2 regions of the Paenibacillus sp. FSL H3-0302 genome follow, and region 2 is predicted to be linked to the other one. Evidence: a T-box and tRNA genes for the amino acid it is inferred to sense, from the RefSeq annotation. Region 2 holds a T-box; the other holds one or more tRNA genes.
What was found. The T-box of region 2 lies ahead of metG (methionine--tRNA ligase). A T-box ahead of a tRNA ligase gene usually reads a tRNA of that ligase, here a tRNA-Met.

Region 1 (5,331 bases), 1.0 Mb from region 2:
TGATTTAATAATTATAACATTTATTTAAAATAAATGTCAGACCTTCTATTTAAAATTCTTAAAATTCTCCTGCTGATAGCGAATAGTTACCTGCATGCGCCTTACAAGATCAGCAGTGGCAGAGAAGTCGTAAAAATCGTCAATTGTTGTTCAACTTATAATCAAGTTACTTCAGATCATGCTGAAATTTTATTTGTATTTCCCCACCTAATTAGACCTCTCAGTATTCATTTCCGCGATTTTTCTGATTCCCTTGTCCAAACACAATGAATCTCAATTCATATATATATAGCAAACTAATAAAGAGGTGAAGCTCATGGCAACAACAACAGGCATCATTACGAACACAGGGACTACCCCAGCATCCAACGTGCTCATTAATATCGATAATGACAACCTTAGTTTTTCATCTAACGTAGTCTATCACGTTTACGTATGGAATACCTTGGTTAGTAAAGGTTTAGTCTACTCCAACTCATTAAATGTTAATGCTAACACCAGCCAGTTTCTCGGTTTTAATATCGCAGGCAATTCAGCTTATGAAGTCCAATTTCTCGTAACTGGAAACGCACCGGCAGACACGATTATCACGGTGTTCGGAACGGATTCGTCAGGAAACGTCATTCCCCATCAAAGAGTGCTGCAATCCGAACTTACTTTCATAGCTCAGCTGAACCCATAAGTACCGAAAACTCTCTGACGAAAGGAGCTTAGCATGGCTAATATTCAAATTTCGCCGAGCGCAAGCGTTCAGTTTGAGCCCACCATCGCGGTAAATTGGCTTAATCCTTCAGTTATGGTTGCCGTAGCTGTAGATCTTCGATTAGGCCCTCCTAATATAGGTTTATACAAATCTATTGACGCAGGTGCCACTTGGACAACAACGTTATTGCCGTTACCGACAGGATTTGCAGGCATCGAAGCACCACATATTGATTATATTTTCCCGACCACTTTCGTAGTATTAGCCCACGCCTTCGATTCAGACGGTCTCAGCGGGTCGATCGTTTCCTATACATCTGCCGACAATGCCTCTTCATTCGGACCTCCAGTCATCGTGAATCAAGGGTTTGGGCAGTTTGTAAATGATGATCAGGTGGTCGTTGTCACCGACAAAGCTGGATCAAGTCCCTTTTTTGGAAATGTATATACTGGTTATACGCATGATTACAACACACAATTCATACCGGGAAATACGATATTCTTCAATCGTTCCCTAGATAACGGTAGTACCTATTCCAGTCCCTCCCTGCTGTCTTCGGTCGAAGAATTCGAAGAATTCCCCGGTATAGCAATTACATTAAATGGGATTGTTATCGTGGGATGGATCAATCAGCCTCCCGGTAATACTGATCTTAAAATTCGCACATCCTCAGACGGTGGGGTCATTTTTACTCCTGAAACCATGGTCGCCAGCGTTGTAGTCCCACCAGATCCATTGCCGGGATATACATTTAGATGTCTGACATACCCTTCCCTCGCAGCAGATATTTCTAATGCACCGACGACGCGAGGTAATGTCTATGCTGTATGGCAAGATTTTCGAGAAGGTTATTCCGATATTTTTCTTGCCACTTCCACCAATTTTGGTGTGGATTGGGGGGCACCAATATCCATTACAGGTAGTCCGGTGGGCTCCCAAAACTTTTTCCCAGCCATCACCGTATCCCCTGCGGATGGTGCAATATTCGTTACCTATTACACTAATCGAGTCAACCCCCTCAACCTTGATGTTTATCTAGCAACATCTAGAGATGGCGGTATGACGTATACAAACACCCGGATAACAACAACTTCCTTTGACGTCACCGGCATCCCCCTAATTGGGGACTACATCGGTAATGCCATCGTCCCCCAGACAGGCCGTCTAGTGAGCGTATGGACAGACACGCGGACCGGTACTGAGAACATCTGGTTTGGGGATAATCAATAAGCTATTAATCAACTTCTGATGATTAATTAAAAGGCTGTTAAGTTAGTATATCCATCTTCAATAAAGGATGCCGAGCGAACATGCGGCATCCTTTATTGCTTCTTATCAAAATTCAGCATTAACCTGTTCAAAGAAATCATCAATTTCAGCGTATTGGACATGCTATTAATTCAATCAAAATCTACGGCGTATGGTGCTTGCTACTTAATAGTCTATATGTCTTGACTGTCCCCCTTTCCTCTACAAGAGTGCAGTTCCACAGAATACATACTTTTTACCGTTTTCCAGATGATCTATGATAAAACCAGAGGATCTATCAACGCCGTGACCAAAATGTGATCATTTTCTATTTTGTCGCTTTTCCAACTCATCCACTTCTACTTACAAGGGAACCTACAGACAGCAAAAAACCCTTACAAAGTAAGGGTTTTTGATAAGTGGGCCCTGAGGGACTCGAACCCCCGACCAATCGGTTATGAGCCGACCGCTCTAACCAACTGAGCTTGGGGAAAGGTTAAAATAAGCTTAACTGTGTTTCTTTTTCTTCTATTATAGGGGTTTTTCTATTCATGAATTTAACTCTATATCAGATACTTCGTTTACAAATTCGTTAGCAAGTTTTCGTAATGTTCTCTAGAAAAAATTACCTATAACTGATAGAATACTCCCAGAATCATACATTAGGGGTTTATTTTTTTATGAAAAGAATTATTGTACCAATCTTCATGTCACTTGTTTTATTGTTGATGCCTGTACTTGCTGAGGCGCATCCAGGACGCACAGATGCAAATGGCGGTCATTATTGCCGCACCAATTGTGCAAAGTGGGGACTGAAAGACGGAGAATACCATTACCACAATGGTGGTAGTTCAAATTCAAAACCTGCTGCCACTGCGAAACCAGCTGTTAAGCCTACTGCGAAACCAACAGCAAAGCCTACTTCTACGCCAGCTCCAGCTTTGCTTTTACCAAAGAAACAAAACGTCGGCACTCTTCAGGTCTACTTTTTCGATGTTGGCCAAGGGGACTCTACCTTAATCCGAACTCCTAATAATCAATATGTCCTCATTGACGGAGGTAATAACGATCAGGGTAAGAATGTAGTAAAATACCTGAACGCCCTTGGTGTAAAGACACTTGATGCCCTGGTTGCTACTCATCCTGACGCAGATCACATTGGTGGATTAGATGATGTTCTCAAAGCGCTGGATGTTAAATCTGTCTACGCTCCAAAGGTATCACATACCACTGAGACATACAAAGATTTTTTGACCGCTGTAAAGAATGAGGGACGTACCATCAAAGCAGTGACTAAAGGCGTTACCATTCCTTTAACTGGTGTTGAGGCTAAGTTCCTGGCTCCTATTAAAACGTATGGGGATAATATTAACGACTGGAGTGCTGTCTTAAAGGTCACTTATAAGAACAAGTCCTTCCTCTTTACCGGCGATGCTGAAAAGGCTTCTGAGAACGATATGTTAGACGATGGCATGAATTTAAAAGCTGATGTATTAAAAGTCGGCCATCACGGCTCCAGTAGTTCAACCAGCAAAGCATTCATCGACTCCGTTAACCCACAGTACGCAGTAATAAGCGTCGGTAAAAATAATTACGGGCATCCAGATTCCGGGATTCTTACAAGGTTAAAAAATGCGAATACTTCAGTGTTACGAACTGACCAAAAAGGTACAATTACTGCAATAAGTGATGGCAATAAAATCACTTTTACATCGACTAAGGGGGCTAAGTAAATGCATAAAGGAATCATTGACCGCTTTGAAGGTGAGTATGCCGTTGTAGAATTTGAAGGGCAAACTGAGGATATCTTAAAATCAATTTTACCTAAAGAGGCAAAGTCTGGAGATACCCTTATTTTTAAAGATAATGAAATTCTGATCGATAAGAATGACTCGAAAAAGAGAAAAGAAGACATTCAGCAGCTAATGGACGATTTGTTCGAAGATTAAAAATGAACCCCGGTGAATATCCGGGGTTTTATTATGTACTAACTCTTATCCATCCTCTTTCCAAATTCAAATCCGAGAATATCCTTGATCATTAATGCTACCAATGTACATTTAAGAGAAGCGGTAGTATCATAGATCGGCATATATCTTGAATACTTTTAATTTAGTATCCAAACAATCGCATTTCCATAATATGAAGCTTATCAAGCTGTCAGCTCATCAAATACTTTAATCAAAATAAATCTTGTAATTCTTTCAATCAATATCAAAAGTGAATATAACTTAATTTCAATCGATATATCTTCTCCACGGTGCAAGTAATTTGATCGTAGATTATAAATTCTGTTCAATAATTCTTCTATTTCCTCTTTACTAATAGCACTTCTATCTATTCCTCGATCTTCCCAAATTTCATAAAAGTTCTCATTCAAAAATTGAAGCACAAAATCTACAAATTTCATCTTTACCTTATATCTCTCTAAAACAAATCCCTTCAAAAAATCACGATTTTCAGATTGACCAACATCCGTTTCGATAATATTTATAATTTTGGTAAAGAAATAATCATCTGAATCTAGATTTCGAGATGTTATATTACTTTTTTTAGAATACTTATGTGTTAAAGTTTCTATGGATGTAACAAACAACATAAAACTTAGTGTTTCATTTATATTATACTGCTCTAATGCATTGTAGTATAGATTTAGTGATTTCAAAAAATCCTTGTTCTTATTTGTACCCTTCTTCAATAAAACCCCAAGCCTTTTCAAGCTGTCTTCACTGTTAGAAAGCTCACCAGATTGACTAAAATCCAACCTATCCAACATATTACAAACTGGATGTCTAGCATTTTTCAGTGGGATAAAATAATTAATATTTGGTAGACTGAAATGATCATTTATTCTCGTAACACCATGATCAAAGAAAATTTTCCCATAATGCAAAGACAAAAAGTTTCTAAATACTTTCAGAGCTCGTACTCCATCCATGTCTGCAATCTCAAGTGGAGTTTTATGATACGGGCCAAGAGATTTATTATCCACCCCTAAAGGATTAATGCTATCGACTTCAACAGTAAGACTTAAAACAAACATACTTCTAAAAACACTTGTATATTGAAATTCTTCATATCTAGGCATATGATTTGGGGGAGAAATTGGTCTCAATGCGAAACTTTCCGATTCAAGTCTGCCATTTATCATAAAAGGTGTGGAAAGCAGCATCTCATTATATGTCTTCAAGGATTCGTCTCCTTTGTGTCAAAATAATTCAATCACTCAATGTTAGCATAATATGGATTCGATATGCTTCATGATCAGTAAAAATTAAATCAGTCCCCTCTTCTATACGGTCTATATCTTGGATCGTAATCTTAAGAGGATCAATCACTGTATTCTTTGAATACACTTCTGCCTTTTTGGCAGAAAAATA
Region 2 (5,331 bases):
CATCTGCAGCCAAAAAACTGCAAATGGCCCAGCCTCCGCTGAGCCAGCAGCTAAAGCTCCTAGAGGAAGAACTCGGTGTAAAGCTAGTGGAACGAGGTCCACGCAGCGTGCAGCTCACTGAAGCTGGAGCCATATTGCGGGACCGTGCCCAACAAATCCTGGAGCTGGCAGATTCCACTGCCCGTGAGCTCACTGATTTTGTCAAAGGTTTAAAAGGAACCCTAGCCATTGGTACAGTTTCCTCCTCTGGAGCTACGTTGCTTCAAGATCGGCTATGTGAGTTCCACAAAACGTATAAAGGTGTGAAGTTTGAGATTCATGAAGGAAATACCTTTAGAATCATTGACCTCCTGAATAAAGGTATTGTCGAAGTCGGGATTGTTAGGACACCCTTTAATGGTACAAATTTAGAATGTCTTTACACACAAGCTGAACCTATGATTGCCGTAATGACACCTGAGTATGACTGGAAAACGGATGAAACCTTTATTGAGATCGGTGAGCTAAAGGATAAGCCGCTTATTATCTACCGCCGTTTTGAGCAGCTTATCCGGGAAACATGTCTTGAGAACGGCTTTGATCCGCTGATTTTCTGTATGAATGATGATGCTAGAACAACACTGCTCTGGGCAAACGCTGGTCTTGGCATTGGAATCATCCCCAAATCCGCTTTCGAATTAACGAGTAACCGTAATTTGGTCTATAAAGAAATCAGTAGTGAATCACTACGCACGCGGGTCGCCGCCGTCTGGATTAAGGATAAATACTTATCATCATTGGCTTCCAAGTTTATTGAAAGCTTCAGGAATGGATAAATACCAGCTCTATTTATTCACTTGCTGTTGATCTAGCCTATCCTCTTCTTCTTTAATACGGCTAATATCAATTCGTTCAAACAATAATTGTAAATCAGTAACCTGTTGGTAAGGGGGCACCGAGCAAGGCTGCCAATTCGGTAGTTCTAACGACAGGAACCCCCTGATCTTGTCACAAGAGAACGGTAGAAACGGATGCAACAAATTCGCTAAGTTCGCAATAATCTGCACACATGTGTATATTGCAGAATCACAAGAAACCTGATCCTCTTTTATCTGTATCCATGGTTTTTGCAGATCGAAATACTGGTTTGCCTTGCGCACATAAGAAAAAATAAACTCCAGCGCATCTTTTAGATTCCCAGCCTCAATAAGCCGTCCTGATTCCAGATACAAGAGGTCAATATTGTCCTTCCACCCCTTATCTAATTGCCCATTTGGCACTTTCCCTTCATAAAACTTATCTATAAAAGCCAATGAACGGTTCACAAAGTTACCAAATGCTCCAAGCAGCTCTCCATTATGGCTATAAATAAACTCTCTCCAGGAAAAATCCGTGTCCCGCTTCTCAGGTCCATTGGCAATTAAGAAATAACGAATAGAATCTGGCTGATACCGCTCTAAAATATCAGGTACCCAGACCGCCCAATTTCGGCTAGTGGAGAATTTCTGCCCTTCAAGGGTTAAATATTCGCTAGATATAATCCTGTCCGGTAAATGCAGACCTCCTGCTCCTAATAACACAGCCGGCCATATTAAAGTGTGAAATGGAATATTGTCTTTACCATGCACATAATAAGCGGTAATCGCCCCTTTTTCCTCTAACCAAAAATCCTCCCAGTTTCCTCCGGACTGTGCAGCCCACTGCTTACTGGCTGATAAATAACCACTTACCGCCTCAATCCAAACATAAATTTTTTTATCTTCAAATCCAGCCACAGGAACATCTACACCCCAAGACAAGTCTCTTGTTACCGCGCGGTCCTGCAGCTCTTCTTGTAAATAACGTTTGGTCAGTTTTATAGCGTTTTCTCTCCAAAATTGTGCTTCCTCTACATATTCCGTTAATTCAGACTGAAAATTAGATAAGCTAAGATAATAATGTTCTGTCGGCCTTTCTGTTGGTGTATTCCCACATAATTTGCAGACTCTGTCTAACAAATCGGCAGGATCTAGAATCGTAGAACAATAATCACATTGATCCCCTCGCGCCCGCTCACCACATACCGGACAAGTCCCTTCCACATATCTGTCTGGCAAAAAGCGCTGATCCACCTCGCAGTAACATTGAGCAATGGTTTTTTTATATAAATGACCATTCTCTAGCAGCTTTGTAAACAACGCTTGCACAACCTTATGATGCTGCTGTTGATCCGTTCGAGTATATAGATCATAACTAAATCCCAGCTGTTCAAAACACTTCAGAAACTCTTCATGATATCTGCTTGCAAAAGCTCCCGGCGTAATCCCTTCATTCGCAGCCTGAACTGCTACGGGTGTGCCATGGCAATCACTGCCTGATACATATAATACGTTATCCCCTTTGGAGCGAAAATATCGTGCCAGCACATCCCCAGGCAACACACTTGATAATCTCCCCAGATGTAAAGATCCATTCGCATACGGCCAAGCGCCACCTATAAACACATTACTCATTAACCTTCTCCTCCTTTTTTTAGACAACAAAAAACTCCCATCCACAAAGGACGAGAGTTCTACTCACGTGTTACCACCTAATTTTATAAATGCCTCATGACATTTACCTCTTCAGGTACGACGTTAATTAACGTTTATACCCTAGCACTGTAACGGATGCAGGTTCCGGCGCAGCCTACAACCCATAAGGTTTCGATGCGCAGCTCTGAGACCATATTCCCAAGGGTTTTCTTTACTCCTTTTCAGCGACCGGAGCTCTCTGTTGAAAGAATTGCCGTGGTACTCTTTCTCTTCTTTGCTTTTACATATTCAAGTTAGAGAAAATAATACTCAATTTGTTGTTTATTGTCAATGTGAAACATCAAGCTCTCTGTAACTTTTCCAGTTAATCTCCGTCTTTTATATAAATACGTTACAAGGAGGTCCCTCAGTGAAAAAAGTAAATTTGCTTACACTCTCTGTTCTTTTACTAGCAGGAGTATGGGGTTGTTCCGATAATAAAGTTAATTCTGTTCCCAAAAGTGAACCCTATACTTCCAAAGAAGCCATCAGTAGAGGGGATATTGTTTCTTTTGAAAAAGTGTACAACCTCGATAAATTCGAGAAATTTATAACTAATCTCTCCAGCAAAAAAGCAGACAATATACGCGTTACAAGTTACACAGATGAAGGCGATCCCATATTTAAGGATTTAAAATTTGACGGTAACGTGATTAATTACAGCTATGATACTTCTAATGATGCATTTGGTGGAAGCAACACAGGAGTCAGAACCGATACCTGCTCCGAAGTGACGAGTAAAAAAAGCACACAAGGTGAAATTATCTATTCGATCAGCGGTTGCACAAATAATGACTCTGAAATTGATTACTACCTTTTTCGCACAACAAAATGAAATACTGAAATAAAAAAGACCACCCAATCATAATACAATTGGATGGTCTCTGTACTTCATATTATTTCATGATTTTGCAAATATCATTGGTGAACTGAACAGGATCACTAACCTGTAGACCTTCGATCAACAGGGCTTGGTTGTACAGCAGGTTCGTGTATAAACCGAGCTTTTCTTTGTCGTTCTCTGCTGCCGCCTTCAAGGACTGGAACACTTCGTGATGGATGTTGATTTCGAGTACCTTATCCGCTTGCACCTCTTGGCCATTCGGCATCGATTTCAGGATTTTTTCCATCTCGATTGTCAGTTCACCTTCAGCAGAGAGACATACCGGATGAGTCTTTAAACGTTTGGAAGCTTTGACATTTTTCACTTTGCCGGACAGGATGTCCTTCATCGCTTCAAAAAGCTCCTTGTTTTCGTTCTCTTCCGCTTCCGTTGGCTTGTCCGCTTCGTCGGCTTCGATCCCCAGATCTCCGCTGGATACGGATTTAAATTCTTTTTCCTTATAAGACTGAATCATCTTGATCGCAAATTCATCAATATCATCAGTGAAGTAGAGAATTTCATACCCTTTATCCGATACAAGCTCGGTTTGCGGGAGCTTCTCGATTCTGTCGATCGACTCTCCGGAAGCATAGTAGATATATTTCTGATCTTCTGGCATTCTTGAGACGTATTCGTCCAGCGTAACCAGCTTCTTCTCCTTAGAGGAGTAGAACATCAACAAATCTTGAAGGGTGTCTTTGTGCATCCCATAATCGTTATAGACACCAAACTTAAGCTGTCTGCCAAAAGCATTATAGAACTGCTCATATTTCTCTCTTTCATCCTTCAGCAGGCTTTGCAGTTGGCTTTTCACTTTATTCTTAATGTTCTTAGCGATCAGAGTCAGCTGACGGTCATGCTGGAGCATCTCTCTGGAAATGTTCAAGGAAAGATCCTCTGAGTCCACCATACCTTTTACAAAGCTGAAGTAATCAGGCAGCAGATCCGCACATTTGTTCATGATCAGCACACCGTTGGAATAGAGCTCAAGACCTTTTTCATATTCCTTTGTGTAATAGTCAAACGGCGTATTTTCTGGAATGAACAGGATTGCATTGTACACTACAGCACCATCAGCACTGATATGAATATGTTTAAGCGGCTTATCGAAGCCGTAACGTTTCTCTGCATAGAAGTTATCATAGTCTTCTGTAGTCAGCTCGCTTTTGTTCTTGCGCCAGATAGGCACCATGCTGTTTACGGTTTGTTCTTGAATAACTTCTTCGAACTCGTTCTCCGTGCCTTCTTTTGGCTTTTGCTCCTTCACGTCCATTTTAATTGGGAAACGAATGAAGTCGGAGTATTTTTTAATGATGGATTTCAGGCGGTATTCTTCCAAATATTCATCATATTGATCTTCTTCCGTATTCTCTTTAATCTTCAAAATCACATCAGTGCCGACAGAATCCTTCTCGACAGTCTCGATGGTATAGCCGTCAGCGCCCTTAGACTCCCATTTAAAGGCCTCGTCACTGCCTAATGCCTTACTGATCACTATAACGTCATCAGCCACCATAAACGCAGCGTAGAAGCCCACCCCAAACTGTCCGATGATGTTGTGGCCATCTTTAGCTTCGTTCTCTTTCTTAAAAGCAAGAGATCCACTCTTCGCGATTGTACCTAAGTTATTCTCCAGCTCCTCTTGTGTCATCCCGATACCTGTATCGGAAATCGTCAAGGTTCTGTTCGCCTTATCGGCGGTCACTTTAATATAATAATCCTCTTTATTGAAGACCAGGCCTTCATCAGCTAATGCTTTGTAATAGATCTTATCAATCGCATCACTTGCATTGGAAATCAGCTCACGCAGGAATATTTCCCGTTGTGTATAAATGGAGTTAATCATCATTTCCAGCAATCTTTTCGATTCGGCTTTAAACTCTTTTTTGGCCATGAATAAATAAATCTCCTTTCAAA

Region 1: it has a tRNA-Met gene. The T-box ahead of metG (methionine--tRNA ligase) is inferred to sense a tRNA for this amino acid. The anticodon was not compared.

The regions. Positions count from the first base shown of each region.
Region 1 covers NZ_CP150284.1:5,166,232-5,171,562, forward strand. The annotation lists gene MHH50_RS22965 (hypothetical protein) at 317-682, shown strand; gene MHH50_RS22970 (sialidase family protein) at 797-1,933, shown strand; tRNA gene MHH50_RS22975 (tRNA-Met) at 2,372-2,437, opposite strand; gene MHH50_RS22980 (MBL fold metallo-hydrolase) at 2,632-3,684, shown strand; gene MHH50_RS22985 (DUF3006 domain-containing protein) at 3,685-3,900, shown strand; gene MHH50_RS22990 (hypothetical protein) at 4,104-5,141, opposite strand.
Region 2 covers NZ_CP150284.1:4,150,900-4,156,230, forward strand. The annotation lists gene MHH50_RS18300 (LysR family transcriptional regulator) at 1-815, shown strand, start outside; gene metG (methionine--tRNA ligase) at 825-2,471, opposite strand; T-box leader at 2,515-2,776, opposite strand; gene MHH50_RS18310 (DUF4362 domain-containing protein) at 2,902-3,366, shown strand; gene htpG (molecular chaperone HtpG) at 3,428-5,308, opposite strand.